DNA from 2 places in the Enterobacter sp. I4 genome. Region 1 is predicted to be linked to the other one. Evidence: predicted binding sites of a transcription regulator. Region 1 holds the regulator's gene; the other holds the start of a gene.
The links. Region 1 encodes sigma-54, which starts transcription at its own class of promoters, with help from an activator protein. Its sites were predicted from a motif close to GTTGGCACANNTTTCGCTNT; they were not measured.

Region 2: a site for sigma-54 is predicted at 2,690-2,709, ahead of MOQ06_RS21950 (amino acid ABC transporter substrate-binding protein). Genes of this name have one in related genera too.

Annotation. Positions count from the first base shown of each region.
Region 1 is NZ_JALBUO010000001.1:288,937-296,339, reverse strand. Features, by position in the region: gene mlaF (phospholipid ABC transporter ATP-binding protein MlaF) at 1-253, opposite strand, end outside; gene MOQ06_RS01380 (calcium/sodium antiporter) at 481-1,458, shown strand; gene kdsD (arabinose-5-phosphate isomerase KdsD) at 1,472-2,458, shown strand; gene kdsC (3-deoxy-manno-octulosonate-8-phosphatase KdsC) at 2,473-3,039, shown strand; gene lptC (LPS export ABC transporter periplasmic protein LptC) at 3,036-3,611, shown strand; gene lptA (lipopolysaccharide ABC transporter substrate-binding protein LptA) at 3,580-4,134, shown strand; gene lptB (LPS export ABC transporter ATP-binding protein) at 4,141-4,866, shown strand; gene rpoN (RNA polymerase factor sigma-54) at 4,914-6,347, shown strand; gene hpf (ribosome hibernation promoting factor) at 6,370-6,657, shown strand; gene ptsN (PTS IIA-like nitrogen regulatory protein PtsN) at 6,740-7,231, shown strand; gene rapZ (RNase adapter RapZ) at 7,277-7,403, shown strand, end outside.
Region 2 is NZ_JALBUO010000003.1:560,785-568,187, reverse strand. Features, by position in the region: gene gltK (glutamate/aspartate ABC transporter permease GltK) at 1-616, opposite strand, end outside; gene gltJ (glutamate/aspartate ABC transporter permease GltJ) at 616-1,356, opposite strand; gene MOQ06_RS21950 (amino acid ABC transporter substrate-binding protein) at 1,512-2,417, opposite strand; gene lnt (apolipoprotein N-acyltransferase) at 2,813-4,351, opposite strand; gene corC (CNNM family magnesium/cobalt transport protein CorC) at 4,357-5,235, opposite strand; gene ybeY (rRNA maturation RNase YbeY) at 5,320-5,787, opposite strand; gene MOQ06_RS21930 (PhoH family protein) at 5,784-6,830, opposite strand; gene miaB (tRNA (N6-isopentenyl adenosine(37)-C2)-methylthiotransferase MiaB) at 6,994-7,403, opposite strand, start outside.

The DNA of each region.
Region 1 (7,403 bases):
TGCGAACCGTGTAGAGGCGCGAGCGAGACATCTCCGGGACGTTTTCGCCGTCGAAGAGGATTTCGCCGCTATCAGGGGGGATTTGCCCACCGATAAGACGCAGCAACGTCGTTTTACCGATCCCTGACGGCCCCATGATGGCGGTGATTTTACCACGCGGCACGGTCAGCGAAATATCATCAAATATTAACCGGTTGCCGCGAGAAAAACTGACGCCCCGGACATCGACTATATTCGCCATCGTTTGGCTCATTTATGGTTCCTTTCTTACCTTGCTTCACGGCTGGCATGAAGCGTAAATCAGCCCTAAACCCCGCATTTTTACAGAATATTCGCTATTGGGGTTAGCTAAAGCTGGCATTTGTTTTACTTTTCCGGCGCATAAAGTCAAAATTAGGAATTCGTTACGTCTCAGACTTCATCTGGCGCCAATATTCGTGCGCAGTGGACCAGCGAGTATACCTGAAGAAAGGACTTTTGATGCTTTTAGCAACAGCACTGTTAATAATTGGTTTACTGTTGGTGGTCTACAGTGCTGACCGTTTGGTCTTTGCCGCATCAATTCTCTGTCGACTCATCGGCATGCCGCCCATCATTATTGGGATGACGGTGGTTAGTGTAGGCACTTCGCTTCCTGAAATCATCGTTTCTGTTTCAGCATCGCTGCATGGCCAGGTCGACCTCGCTATTGGTACCGCGATTGGCTCTAACATCGTCAATATATTACTGATTTTAGGCTTAGCCGCATTACTCCATCCATTTCGCGTGCATTCTGATGTTTTGCGCCGCGAATTGCCGCTAATGTTGGTCGTCAGTCTGCTGGCAGGCTGCGTGCTTTACGACGGGGTACTGAGCGTCGGAGACGGTATATTCCTTCTCGCCCTGGCCGGGATCTGGTTACTTTATAGCGTTAAAATCGCTCGCCTGGCGGAAAAACAGGGCAACGATAGCCTCACGCGTGAGCATCTCGCCGAGCTGCCCCAGGAGGGCACCTTACCCGTCGCCCTGCTGTGGCTGGGCGTGGCGCTGATCATCATGCCAATGGCCACGCGGATGGTCGTCGACAACGCGACGGTGCTGGCGAACGCGTTTGCGATGAGCGAACTGACAATCGGTCTGACGGTGATTGCCATCGGCACCAGCCTGCCCGAGCTGGCCACCGCCATCGCCGGAGCGCGTAAAGGGGAAGATGATATCGCCATCGGCAATATTATCGGCTCGAATATTTTCAATATCGCGATCGTGACGGGGCTGCCGGCGCTAATCTCGCCGGGGCCGTTTAACCCGATGGTCTTCACGCGCGATTACGGTGTGATGCTGCTGGTCAGCGTAATTTTCGCCCTGCTCTGCTGGCGGCGAAAAGAGCAGATTGGCAAGGGCGCAGGCGCGCTGCTGACGGGTGGATTTATCGTATGGATGGCGATGCTTTACTGGCTCTCGCCTCTTCTCTCTGGGTAAACGGAAACGCATTATGTCGCAAATAGAATTGCAGCCGGGTTTTGACTTTCAGAAAGCAGGCAAAGACGTTCTGGAGATTGAACGTGAAGGTCTGGCGCAGTTAGATCAGTACATTAATCAGGATTTTAGTCTGGCCTGTGAGAAGATGTTCTACTGTGCCGGTAAAGTCGTGGTGATGGGGATGGGTAAGTCCGGCCATATTGGGCGCAAGATGGCGGCGACGTTTGCCAGTACCGGCACCTCGTCATTCTTCGTGCACCCGGGTGAGGCGGCGCACGGTGACCTCGGCATGGTTACGCCGCAGGACGTGGTTATCGCCCTGTCCAACTCCGGGGAATCGAATGAAATCCTGGCGCTGATCCCGGTGCTCAAGCGCCTTCAGGTGCCGCTGATTTGCATGACCAGCCGCCCGGAAAGCAGCATGGCCCGCGCGGCGGATATCCACCTTTGCGTGAAGGTGCCTAAAGAAGCGTGTCCGCTGGGGCTGGCGCCTACCTCCAGTACGACCGCCGCGCTGGTGATGGGCGATGCCCTTGCCGTTGCGCTGCTGGAAGCCCGGGGCTTCACGCCAGAAGATTTCGCCCTTTCTCACCCTGGCGGCGCGCTCGGGCGCAAACTGCTGCTGCGGGTTAACGATATTATGCACACCGGCGATGAAATCCCGCACGTCAGCAAAGAGGCCTCTCTGCGCGATGCGTTACTGGAGATCACCCGTAAAAATCTGGGCATGACGGTAATCTGCGACGATCTGATGAAGATTCAGGGCATCTTCACCGACGGTGACCTGCGCCGGGTGTTCGATATGGGAGTGGATGTCCGCACGCTGGGCATCGCTGATGTGATGACGCCTGGCGGGATCCGCGTCCGTCCGGGCACGCTGGCGGTAGATGTGCTGAACCTGATGCAGTCCCGCCATATTACCTCAGTGATGGTTGCCGATGGCGACCAACTGCTGGGTGTGGTACATATGCATGATCTGCTGCGCGCAGGCGTAGTGTAATGAAGGATAAGACAATGAGTAATGCGGGTGCATCCCTTGCAACCTGTTATGGCCCGGTGAGCGCCCACATGATGGCAAAGGCGGAAAATATCCGTCTGCTGATCCTTGATGTGGACGGCGTGCTCTCCGACGGTCTGATTTATATGGGCAATAACGGCGAAGAGCTGAAAGCCTTTAACGTTCGTGACGGTTACGGTATCCGCTGTGCGCTCACCTCCGGCATTGACGTGGCGATCATCACCGGGCGGAAGGCTAAACTGGTAGAGGATCGGTGTGAAACGCTGGGCATTACTCATCTCTATCAGGGGCAATCTGATAAGATGGTTGCCTTCCGGGACCTGCTGGGAAAACTGGCTATTGCGCCAGAGAATGTGGCGTACGTCGGGGATGATTTGATTGACTGGCCGGTAATGGCGGAGGTCGGTCTGAGCATCGCCGTGGCTGACGCGCACCCGTTGCTGATCCCGCGTGCTGATTATGTTACCCATATTCAGGGTGGCCGTGGTGCCGTCCGTGAAGTCTGCGATCTGCTTCTGCTGGCGCAGGGCAAGCTTGATGAGGCGAAAGGGCAATCGATATGAGTAAAACCAGACGTTGGGTTATCATTCTGCTTTCGCTTGCCGTCCTGATACTGATTGGCGTGAACCTCGCCGACCGCGATGATGCGCAAACGGACGTGGTCAACACGAGTGACCCTACCTACAAAAGCGATCACAGCGATACCGTGGTCTATAGCCCCGAAGGCGCGCTGAACTATCGCCTGATTGCTCAGCATGTAGAATATTTTTCAGATGACGGCACCTCGTGGTTTACCCAGCCGGTCCTGACCACCTTTGATACGGACAAAGTGCCGACGTGGTCAATCAAGTCTGACCGGGCAAAACTGACGAATGACCGTATGCTCTATCTGTATGGTCACGTTGAAGTCAACGCCCTGACTGCGGACGCTCAGTTGCGCAAAATTACGACGGATAACGCCCAGATCAACCTGGTCACCCAGGATGTCACGTCGCAGGATTTAGTCACCCTGTATGGCACAACATTTAATTCCAGCGGTCTAAGAATGCGCGGGAACTTACGCAGCAAAAACGCCGAGCTGATTGAAAAGGTTAGAACCTCCTATGAAATTCAAAACAAACAAACTCAGCCTTAAAGTTGTTATCGCCAGCGCGCTGCTGGCGGCCAGTCTTCCCGCGCTTGCTGTGACTGGCGACACCGAACAGCCGATTCATATTGAATCTGATACGCAGTCTCTGGATATGCAGGGTAACGTCGTCACCTTCACCGGCAACGTCGTTGTGACCCAGGGCACCATTAAAATCAATGCCGACAAAGTTGTCGTGACCCGTCCGGGCGGCGAGCAGGGCAAAGAAATTATTGATGGTTATGGTAATCCGGCCACCTTCTACCAGATGCAGGATAACGGCAAGCCGGTAAAAGGCCATGCCTCGCATATGCACTATGAGCTGGCGAAGGATCTGGTCATCCTCACCGGTAATGCTTACCTGGAACAGCTGGACAGCAATATCAAAGGCGACAAGATCACCTATCTGGTGAAAGAGCAGAAAATGCAGGCCTCCAGCGAGAAAGGCAAACGCGTCACCACCGTGCTTGTTCCTTCGCAGTTGCAGGACAAAAACAACGGTCAGGCTCCGGCACAGAAAAAGAGTAACTAATTCGCTATGGCAACATTAACTGCAAAAAACCTCGCGAAAGCGTATAAGGGCCGCCGCGTCGTCGAAGATGTCAGTCTGACCGTCAACTCCGGCGAAATTGTGGGTTTGCTTGGCCCTAACGGTGCGGGCAAGACCACCACCTTCTACATGGTGGTAGGCATTGTTCCGCGTGACGCCGGCAACATCATCATCGATGATGAAGACATCAGCCTGCTGCCGCTGCATGCCCGCGCGCGCCGCGGCATCGGCTATCTTCCTCAGGAAGCATCCATTTTCCGCCGCTTAAGCGTCTTCGATAACCTGATGGCCGTGTTGCAGATCCGTGACGATCTGACAAACGAGCAGCGCACTGACCGTGCGAACGAGCTGATGGAAGAGTTCCATATCGAACACCTGCGCGACAGCCTTGGTCAGGCGCTGTCTGGCGGTGAACGCCGTCGCGTCGAGATTGCGCGCGCCCTGGCAGCAAACCCGAAATTCATCCTGCTGGATGAACCTTTTGCGGGCGTTGACCCCATCTCCGTTATTGATATCAAACGCATCATTGAGCATCTGCGCGACAGCGGGCTTGGCGTACTGATCACGGACCACAACGTTCGTGAAACGCTGGCCGTCTGTGAACGCGCCTACATCGTGAGCCAGGGCCATCTGATTGCCCACGGTACGCCGCAGCAAATCCTCGAAGATGAGCATGTTAAGCGCGTGTACCTTGGGGAAGACTTCAGACTCTGATAGGGTAGAGGTTAAATCACGCCGAACCGGAGAAAAACGCGCTGAACATGAAGCAAGGTTTGCAATTAAGGCTCAGCCAGCAACTGGCAATGACGCCGCAGCTACAGCAGGCGATCCGTCTGTTGCAGTTGTCCACGTTAGAACTCCAGCAGGAGCTCCAGCAAGCGCTGGACAGCAATCCGCTGCTGGAGCAAACCGATCTTCATGACGAGGTAGATACCCAGCAAACGCAGGACACTGAAACGCTCGATACCGTCGACGCGCTCGAACAAAAAGAGATGCCGGACGAGCTGCCGCTGGACGCCAGCTGGGATGAAATCTACACCGCAGGCACTCCTTCCGGTACGCGTGCAGACTATCAGGACGATGAACTTCCGGTCTATCAGGGCGAAACCACCCAGTCACTTCAGGACTACCTGATGTGGCAGGTAGAGCTGACCCCTTTCTCCGATACCGATCGCGCGATTGCCACCTCGATTGTCGATGCCGTTGACGACACGGGCTATTTGACCGTGACGCTGGACGACATTCTGGAAAGCATCGGCGACGACGAGATTGAACTGGAAGAGATCGAAGCCGTTCTGAAACGCGTTCAGCGTTTCGACCCGATTGGCGTCGCCGCAAAAGATCTGCGCGACTGCCTTCTGATCCAGCTCTCGCAGTTTGCCAAAGAGACGCCGTGGATTGACGAAGCGCGGCTCATTATCAGCGATCATCTGGATCTGCTGGCGAATCACGACTTCCGCACGCTGATGCGCGTCACGCGCCTGAAAGAAGAGGTGCTGAAGGAAGCGGTGAACCTGATCCAGTCGCTCGATCCGCGTCCGGGGCAGTCGATTCAGACCAGCGAGCCGGAGTATGTCATTCCTGATGTGCTGGTGAGAAAACACAACGGCCGCTGGGTCGTTGAACTGAACTCCGACAGTATTCCTCGCCTGCAAATCAACCAGCAGTACGCCTCCATGTGCACCAGCGCGCGTAACGATGCCGATAATCAGTACATCCGCAGCAACCTGCAGGAAGCACGCTGGCTGATCAAGAGTCTGGAGAGCCGTAACGACACGCTGCTGCGCGTCAGCCGCTGTATTGTTGAACAACAGCAGGCCTTCTTTGAACAGGGCGAAGAGTTTATGAAACCGATGGTGCTGGCAGACATTGCCCAGGCCGTCGAGATGCATGAATCAACCATTTCCCGCGTGACCACGCAAAAGTATCTGCACAGTCCACGCGGCATTTTTGAGCTTAAGTATTTCTTCTCCAGCCACGTAAGTACCGAAGGCGGCGGCGAAGCCTCGTCAACGGCCATTCGCGCACTGGTGAAGAAGTTGATCGCCGCGGAGAACCCCGCGAAGCCACTAAGTGACAGTAAGTTAACCACCATGCTGTCCGATCAGGGTATCATGGTGGCACGTCGTACTGTCGCGAAGTATCGAGAGTCTTTATCCATTCCGCCGTCTAACCAGCGTAAACAACTGGTTTGACACAACCGATAAGGAAGACACTATGCAGCTCAATATCACCGGACACAACGTCGAGATTACTGAGGCTTTACGCGATTTTGTGAACGCGAAGTTCGCGAAACTTGAGCAGTATTTCGAGAGAATCAATCAGGTCTACGTTGTGTTGAAAGTGGAGAAAGTGACTCATATCTCGGATGCGACCCTGCACGTCAACGGAGGGGAACTCCATGCCAGTGCGGAAGGGCAAGACATGTACGCGGCTATCGACGGCTTGATTGATAAGCTTGCGCGACAGCTCAATAAACATAAAGATAAACTGAAACAACACTAATTGTCCGGGCAGTTAACGGGTGCAGGACGGCCTGTTGTGAAACACAACAGGCCATTTGTACGGTTAGCGCTTAGGTGAAATTATGATAAACAACGATTCCGCTCTTCAACTGAGCAACGTCCTTAACCAGGAATGTACCCGCAGTGGCGTTCACTGCCAGAGCAAAAAACGTGCGCTGGAAATTATCAGTGAACTGGCCGCAAAACAGCTGGGTCTGCCGCCGCAGATCGTCTTTGAAGCCATTCTGACCCGCGAAAAAATGGGCAGTACCGGCATCGGCAACGGCATTGCGATCCCGCATGGCAAGCTGGAAGAAGATACGCTGCGTGCCGTGGGCGTGTTTGTGCAACTGGAAACGCCGATTGCCTTCGACGCTATCGATAACCAGCCTGTCGATCTGCTCTTCGCGCTACTGGTTCCTGCCGATCAGACCAAAACCCACCTGCACACGCTGTCGCTGGTTGCCAAACGTCTGGCGGATAAAACCATTTGTCGCCGTCTGCGCTCCGCGCAAAGTGATGAGGAGCTCTATCAAATTATCACTGAAGCAGAAGGCAATCAGGATGAGGCATAATCGGGAGATGGCTTTCAGAACTGCTGCCCTGAGGAGAAACGGAATATGGTGCTGATGATCGTCAGCGGTCGTTCGGGGTCCGGAAAGTCCGTGGCCCTGCGCGCGCTGGAAGACATGGGTTTTTACTGCGTAGATAACCTACCGGTAGTGTTGTTACCTGACCTGGCGCGAA
Region 2 (7,403 bases), on a different contig from region 1:
AATAGACCCCGCCCGCGAAGAGGATCATCTCAACCTGCGTTCCGTCACGTTCGCCAATGGTGGAGGCGGTACGGAAGAAGTCTGCCAGGCTCAGCACGTAAACCAGAGAGGTATCCTGGAACAGTACGATGCCCTGCGTCAGCAGCAGCGGAACCATGGCGCGAAACGCCTGCGGCAGAATTATGAGCTTCATGGACTGCCAGTGCGTCATCCCGAGCGCCAGCGCAGCGCTCGACTGCCCGCGCGAGATGCTCTGAATACCCGCACGAATGATCTCGGAGTAGTAGGCGGCTTCAAACATGGAAAACGCCACCATGGCGGAGATCAGGCGGATGTCGGTTTTAGGCGACAGCCCCAGCACGTTCTGTAAAAAGCCGGGAACAATCAGGTAAAACCACAGCAGCACCATCACCAGCGGGATAGAGCGGAACACGTTAACGTAAGCCGTGGCAAACCAGGCGAACGGCTTAAAGCTCGACAGGCGCATCACCGCCAGCAGGGTGCCCCACACAATACCCACGATAACCGCAATGACGGTGATCTTTAAGGTGATTGCCAGCCCGTCCAGCAGATAGGGCATGGAGGGAACAATAGAACTCCAGTCAAATTCGTACATTATTTGCCCCCCAGGTTGCCCGGCAGGCGTACTTTGCGTTCAACCAGGTTCATCACCAGCATGATGAAAGCGTTAATCAGAACATACGCGAGCGTAATCGCCGTAAAGGATTCCCACGCGTGAGCGGAGTAGTCCAGCAGCTTGCCAGCCTGCGCCGCCATATCGACCAGACCAATGGTCGAGGCGATGGCCGAGTTTTTCACCAGGTTCATCATCTCAGAGGTCATTGGCGGAACGATGACGCGGTAGGCGTTAGGCAGGAGAACGTAACGGTAGGCTTGTGGCAGGGTCAGCCCCATCGCCAGCGCCGCATTCTTTTGTCCGCGAGGCAGCGACTGAATGGCGGCACGCACCTGCTCGCAGACGCGCGCGGCGGTGAACAGCCCCAGACACAGCATGGAGGAGACAAAGAATTGTACGTTAGGATCCAGTTCTGCCTTGAACCACATGCCGAGATCTTCCGGCAGCAGTTCCGGGATCACCAGATACCAGGTAAAGAACTGCACGATCAGCGGAACGTTACGGAACAGTTCCACATACAGCGTGCCAATCGAAGAGAGAAAACGGTTAGGTACGGTACGCAGAATGCCGAACAGCGAACCGACAAAAAACGCGATGATCCACGCCGTTATCGATAACGCAACGGTAACCTGAAAGCCGCTCCACAGCCAGCCAAGATAGGTGGTGTTGCCGAACGGGGCCTGTTGCAGGAAGATGCCCCAGTTCCAGTCAATTGACATAGTAAACTCCAGAAAAAAGAGGGTAGCAGCGCTACCCTCGAAGATTGGTGAGAAGCTCAATTTTTGCGCTGAGTGGGGAACGACCACTCAACGTATAGTCTGTCCATGCTTCCCGACAATCGAGAGGGCAGGAGATCCCGCCCCTGTCGTTCTAATTAGTTAAGAGCTTTGTCGTTTGGTGATTTGAACAGCGCCTTCATGTCGTCAGACAGTTCAAAGTTCATGTTCAGGTTTTTTGGTGGAATCGGGTTTTTGAACCACTTGTCGAACCATTTGGCTGCTTCGCCAGAGGTTTGCGCCTGAGCGATGGTGTCGTCGATCAGTTTCTTGAAGTCCGCGTCGCCTTTACGCAGCATACAGCCGTACGCTTCTTTCGACTGCGCGGTACCTACGATCTCCCAGTTGTCTGGTTTTTTCGCCTTCGCGCGCTCGCCCGCCAGCAGCGCGTCATCCATCATAAACGCGACGGCACGGCCGCTTTCCAGCGTACGGAAGGAGTCGCCATGGTCTTTCGCGCTGATGATGCGCATGTCCATTTTCTTCTCGTCGTTCAGCTTGTGCAGCAGCACTTCGGACGTGGTACCGGAGGTCACGACAACCGCTTTACCTTTCAGATCAGCGAAATCTTTGATGTCGCCGCCTTTTTTGGTCAGCAGGCGGGTGCCCACAACGAAAATGGTGTCGGAGAAGGCAGCCTGCTTCTGGCGCTCAAGGTTGTTGGTGGTGGAGCCACACTCGAAATCAAATGTGCCGTTTTGCAGCAGGGGAATACGGTTCTGTGAAGTGATGGGGATCAGCTTCACCTGCAGGTCAGGTTTGTTCAGCTTTTTCTTCACAGCTTCAACGATGGCGTTGGAGTAGTCCTGTGAATAGCCCACGACTTTTTGCGTGTTGTCGTAGTAAGAGAACGGGACAGAAGATTCACGGTGGCCGACCACGATCACGCCGTTTTTGGCAATCTTGTCGAGGGTGCTTCCTGCTGCCGGAGCGTCTTCAGCGTGAACGACGCCCGCGGACATTCCCATAACCAGCATTGCTGTGGCCAGTTTACGTAATTGCATACCCAACTCCTTTCTTATCAGCGCCAGTGACGCTTTGATACCCATTGTGATGTTGTTATATCTCGCGCAATGCGAGTGCAGTGTTATGCAAGCTTGTTAACATTTAGTCTGGCTTAATGTAAAGATTTTGCTGCGTTATTGTTTATTTTTGCGAAGCGCGCCGCACCATTCAGAGGCAATAATCTCTCGTTGCACCGTTTCGGTGCTACCGACGATCGTTGCTGGTGCAACAGGGTTGCACGTTAAGCCAGACAGCGTGTGCGTGATTAATTAAAGCAATAGGCGTGCCAGAATCGCCCCTCTCCCTGGAAGGGAGAGGGGAAAAGGCGGAGCTGGATGGTGAAACTGTGCGTGGACTCTTCCCTCTCCCAGGGGGAGAGGGCTAGGGTGAGGGGTTATTTACGATGCTGACGCAGACTCATCAGCACCGCGGCAAAACCGAACAGCGCGGTCAGGATCCACAGTGGCCAGTTGCCGGTACGGGCGTACGGCGTCAGGCCCGTGGCAGGCGTGACCTTAGTGGTCAGTACTTCACGGGTGAACTGCGGGATCATGGCCTGGATTTCGCCCTGCGGGCCAATCACGGCGGTGATGCCGTTATTGGTGCTGCGCAGCAGCGGACGCGCCAGCTCCAGGGAACGCATTCGCGCCATCTGGAAATGCTGCCACGGGCCAATCGACTTGCCGAACCACGCATCGTTCGAGATGGTCAGCAGGTAGTCGGTATCCGGGCGGAAGTTATCGCGCACCTGCTCGCCGAGGATAATCTCGTAGCAAATGGCGGCCGTCAGGGCAAAACCGTGCGCGTGCAGCTGCGGCTGAACGTAAGGGCCACGGCTGAACGAGGACATCGGCAGATCGAAGAACGGTGCCAGCGGGCGCAGTATCGACTCCAGCGGAACAAACTCGCCAAACGGTACAAGGTGGTTCTTGTTGTAGCGATTGGTGGAGGTATAGCTGTATTCGCTGTCCTTACCGAGGGTGATGATGGTGTTGTAGGTGTCGTAGCGGTTCTGCTGGTTCAGACGCGCGTCCACGATGCCGGTAATCAGGGTACTGCCGCGTGCGCGCAGCAAATCGTCCATCATCTTCAGGAAGGGCTGCTGGTTGATCTCCAGGTCGGGGATTGCGGACTCGGGCCAGATGATGAGCTGCGATTTGCCCATCACCTGTTCGGTGGCGTTAGCGTAGATTTTCAGCGTGTTCAGCAGCTGATTCTCGTCCCATTTCATTGACTGCGGGATATCGCCCTGCACCAGAGAAACCTGCGTGGCGCGGGCGGGCTCCAGCGTGAACCACTGGATATAACGCAGCGGGAAGGGCAGGGCAAAGAGGATTAGCCCGGCTGCCAGCGGTTTCCAGCTGCGCGTAGCCAGCGCCAGCACCAGCAGGCCGCTGACCACCATCAGCAGAAAGTTAATCGCCTCCACGCCCATGACCGGGGCCAGGCCTTTCAGCGGGCCGTCTATCTGGCTGTAGCCGAACTGTAGCCACGGGAAGCCGGTGAGTACCCAGCCGCGCAGAAACTCGGTGATTTGCCAGACAACGGGAGCGGCTATCGCCACGCGCAGCCAGGTCGTTTTTGGCCACAGCCGGGACAGGATCCCCGCGAACAGGCCGGTGTAGAGCGAGAGATACGCGGCGAGCAGCACAACCAGGAAGACGTTAACCGGCCCCGGCATGCCGCCAAACTGCGCGATACTGACGTAGACCCAGTTAATACCAGAGCCAAACAGCCCCAGGCCCCAGAAGTAGCCGATGGCGGCGGCCTGTACCGGACGACGGTTCAGGGTCAGACCCTGTAGCCCCATCAGCGAGAGAAGGGCGGCCGGCCAGATATCGTAAGGAGAAAAAGCCAGCGTACCGCTGGCTCCGAGTAATAGCGCCAGCAGCAAACGGACGCGCTGGCGTTCAAATAATGGGGCAAATGCCATTTACATTAATCTTCCAGTTTTGGCACCGGTGAGTCGTCCGGCATTCTGACGTGGACCTGAATAATACGTCGGCTGTCGGCCATGGCGACCTTAAACTGGTAACCATCGATGTCGACGGTTTCACCGCGGGCCGGAAGATGGCCGAAGGCCTGCATCACCAGACCACCAATGGTGTCCACCTCTTCATCGCTGAAGCTGGTGCCAAAGGTGTCGTTGAAGTCCTCAATAGAGGCCAGCGCGCGCACGGTCCAGGTGTGGCGGCTCAGCTGACGGAAGTCGATATCCTCTTCTTCGTCATACTCGTCTTCGATTTCGCCAACGATCAGCTCAAGGATGTCTTCAATCGTGACCAGACCGGAAACGCCACCAAATTCATCAATCACAATCGCCATGTGGTAGCGCTGGGAGCGGAACTCCTTCAGCATCCGATCCACACGTTTACTTTCCGGCACAACCACCGCCGGGCGTAACACTTTTTCCATACTGAAGGCTTCGGCATCGCTGCGCATAAACGGCAGCAGATCTTTCGCCATCAAAACCCCTTCAATGTGATCTTTGTCTTCGCTGATGACCGGGAAGCGCGAGTGGGCCGATTCGATGATTACATCGAGGCACTCGTCCAGCGTCTGGTTGCGTTTCAGGGTAATCATCTGCGAGCGGGGGATCATAATGTCGCGGACGCGCTGGTCGGCGATGTCCATGACCCCTTCGAGCATTTCGCGCGTATCTTCGTCGATAAGGTCGTTTTGCCCGGAATCACGAATCAGCTCCAGCAGTTCATCACGGTTTTTCGGTTCGCCGTGGAAAAGCTGGTTCAGAATGAGGGAGAAAAATCCCTTTTTAGTGGTTGTCGTGTCGCTACTGTGTGAATTGTCGTCGCTCATGGCGTTTGTAAAGGGTTCTCTTGTTAGTTCAACGTTAACCGCCGCGCTCTATCCCTGCGCGGCGGCATGGTAGTCAGTGACTGACTATTCTTTCTCGGCAATGTACGGATCCTCATAGCCCAGAGCAAGCATTATCTCTGTCTCGAGGGATTCCATCTCTTCCGCTTCGTCATCTTCAATATGGTCGTAACCCAGAAGATGCAGGCTACCGTGCACGACCATGTGTGCCCAGTGCGCCTCCAGCGGCTTTTGCTGCTCTTTGGCTTCCTGCTCAACCACCTGACGGCAGATGATCAGATCGCCCAGCAATGGCATCTCGATGCCCGGAGGAGCTTCGAACGGGAAAGAGAGCACGTTGGTCGGTTTATCTTTCCCGCGATAGGTCAGGTTAAGCTCGTGGCTTTCCGCTTCATCCACCAGGCGAATCGTGACTTCCGATTCTTCCTGAAACTGGGGGATAACGGCATCCAGCCATTTCTGAAACTGTGCCTCTTCCGGCATGCCGGAATTATCTTCACAGGCCAGCTGTAAATCGAGGATCACCTGACTCATTTCTGTTCATGCTCCTGCGCTTCGCGCTTACGTTCTGCGGCCAGCTCGGCCCTGCGCTTCTGATCGGCCTCTTCCCAGGCCTCATAAGCGTTAACGATACGCGCGACCACCGGGTGGCGTACCACGTCTTCGCTGTGGAAGAAGTTAAAGCTGATTTCGTCCACCTCGGCCAGCACTTCGATGGCATGACGCAAACCCGATTTGGTGCTGCGCGGCAGGTCAATCTGGGTGACGTCACCGGTAATAACCGCTTTCGAGTTAAAGCCAATACGCGTCAGGAACATCTTCATCTGTTCGATGGTGGTGTTCTGGCTTTCATCCAGAATGATGAACGCATCGTTAAGCGTACGGCCACGCATGTAGGCCAGCGGGGCGACTTCAATCACGTTACGTTCGATGAGCTTCTCAACTTTCTCGAAGCCCAGCATTTCGAACAGCGCGTCGTACAGCGGGCGCAGGTAAGGATCCACCTTCTGGCTTAAGTCGCCCGGCAGGAAGCCGAGTTTCTCACCGGCTTCTACAGCAGGACGGGTCAGCAGAATACGGCGAATCTCCTGACGCTCCAGCGCATCTACCGCAGCGGCAACCGCCAGATAGGTTTTACCCGTACCCGCCGGGCCCACGCCGAAGGTGATGTCATGGTCGAGAATGTTGGCGATGTACTGCGCCTGGTTTGGGGTACGAGGCTTAATCACGCCGCGCTTGGTTTTGATATTGATGGCCTTACCGTAGTCCGGCACGCTTTCTGCGCTCTGCTCGAGCACGCGCGCCTCTTTGATGGCAAGGTGAATTTGTTCAGGTTCAATATCCTGAATTTCGCCACGCATCGGGGCGGTATCAACATACAGGCTGCGCAGAATATCCGCCGCGGCGTTGACGCAGATAGGGCGTCCGGTGAGTTTGAAATGGTTATCGCGACGATTGATTTCGATACCCAGACGTCGCTCAAGTTGCTTGATGTTGTCATCAAACGGCCCGCACAGGCTCAGCAGGCGAGCGTTGTCTGCGGGCGTTAGGGTAATTTCACGCGTATCTATGTTCAAACTGTTCCTCTTTGATTGGTTAACTGACCTGAGGCCACACGGCGTAATAAAATGGTCATTACCGAAATTATTCACGCCATAGAATAAAGGCGCAAGCGTTGCGGTAGATATTGGGGGTGCTGAGAGGAAATACAAGGCCTGCCGGACAGGCAGGCCAGAAGGATTATGGCTGGTAAATGCCTACGCCAGAATCGTTGACTTTGCGGGTGCGAGAGATAACGGATTCCGGGGTCTCAGCAATGCGCAGACCCATTTCGTCTTCGGTACGCACCAGCTTCGCGCGCAGCGAGTTGGTGAGCACGTCGACAATCTCCACGTCCACAAATTTGCCGATCATGTCCGGGGTGCCTTCAAAGTTCACCACGCGGTTGTTCTCGGTACGACCGGACAGCTCCATAATGCTCTTACGGGAGGTACCTTCCACCAGAATACGCTGGACGGTCCCGAGCATGCGACGGCTCCAGGCGTTGGCCTGCTGGTTAATACGCTCCTGCAGAATATACAGACGCTGCTTTTTCTCTTCTTCCGGCACATCGTCAACCATATCGGCCGCCGGGGTTCCGGGACGCGGAG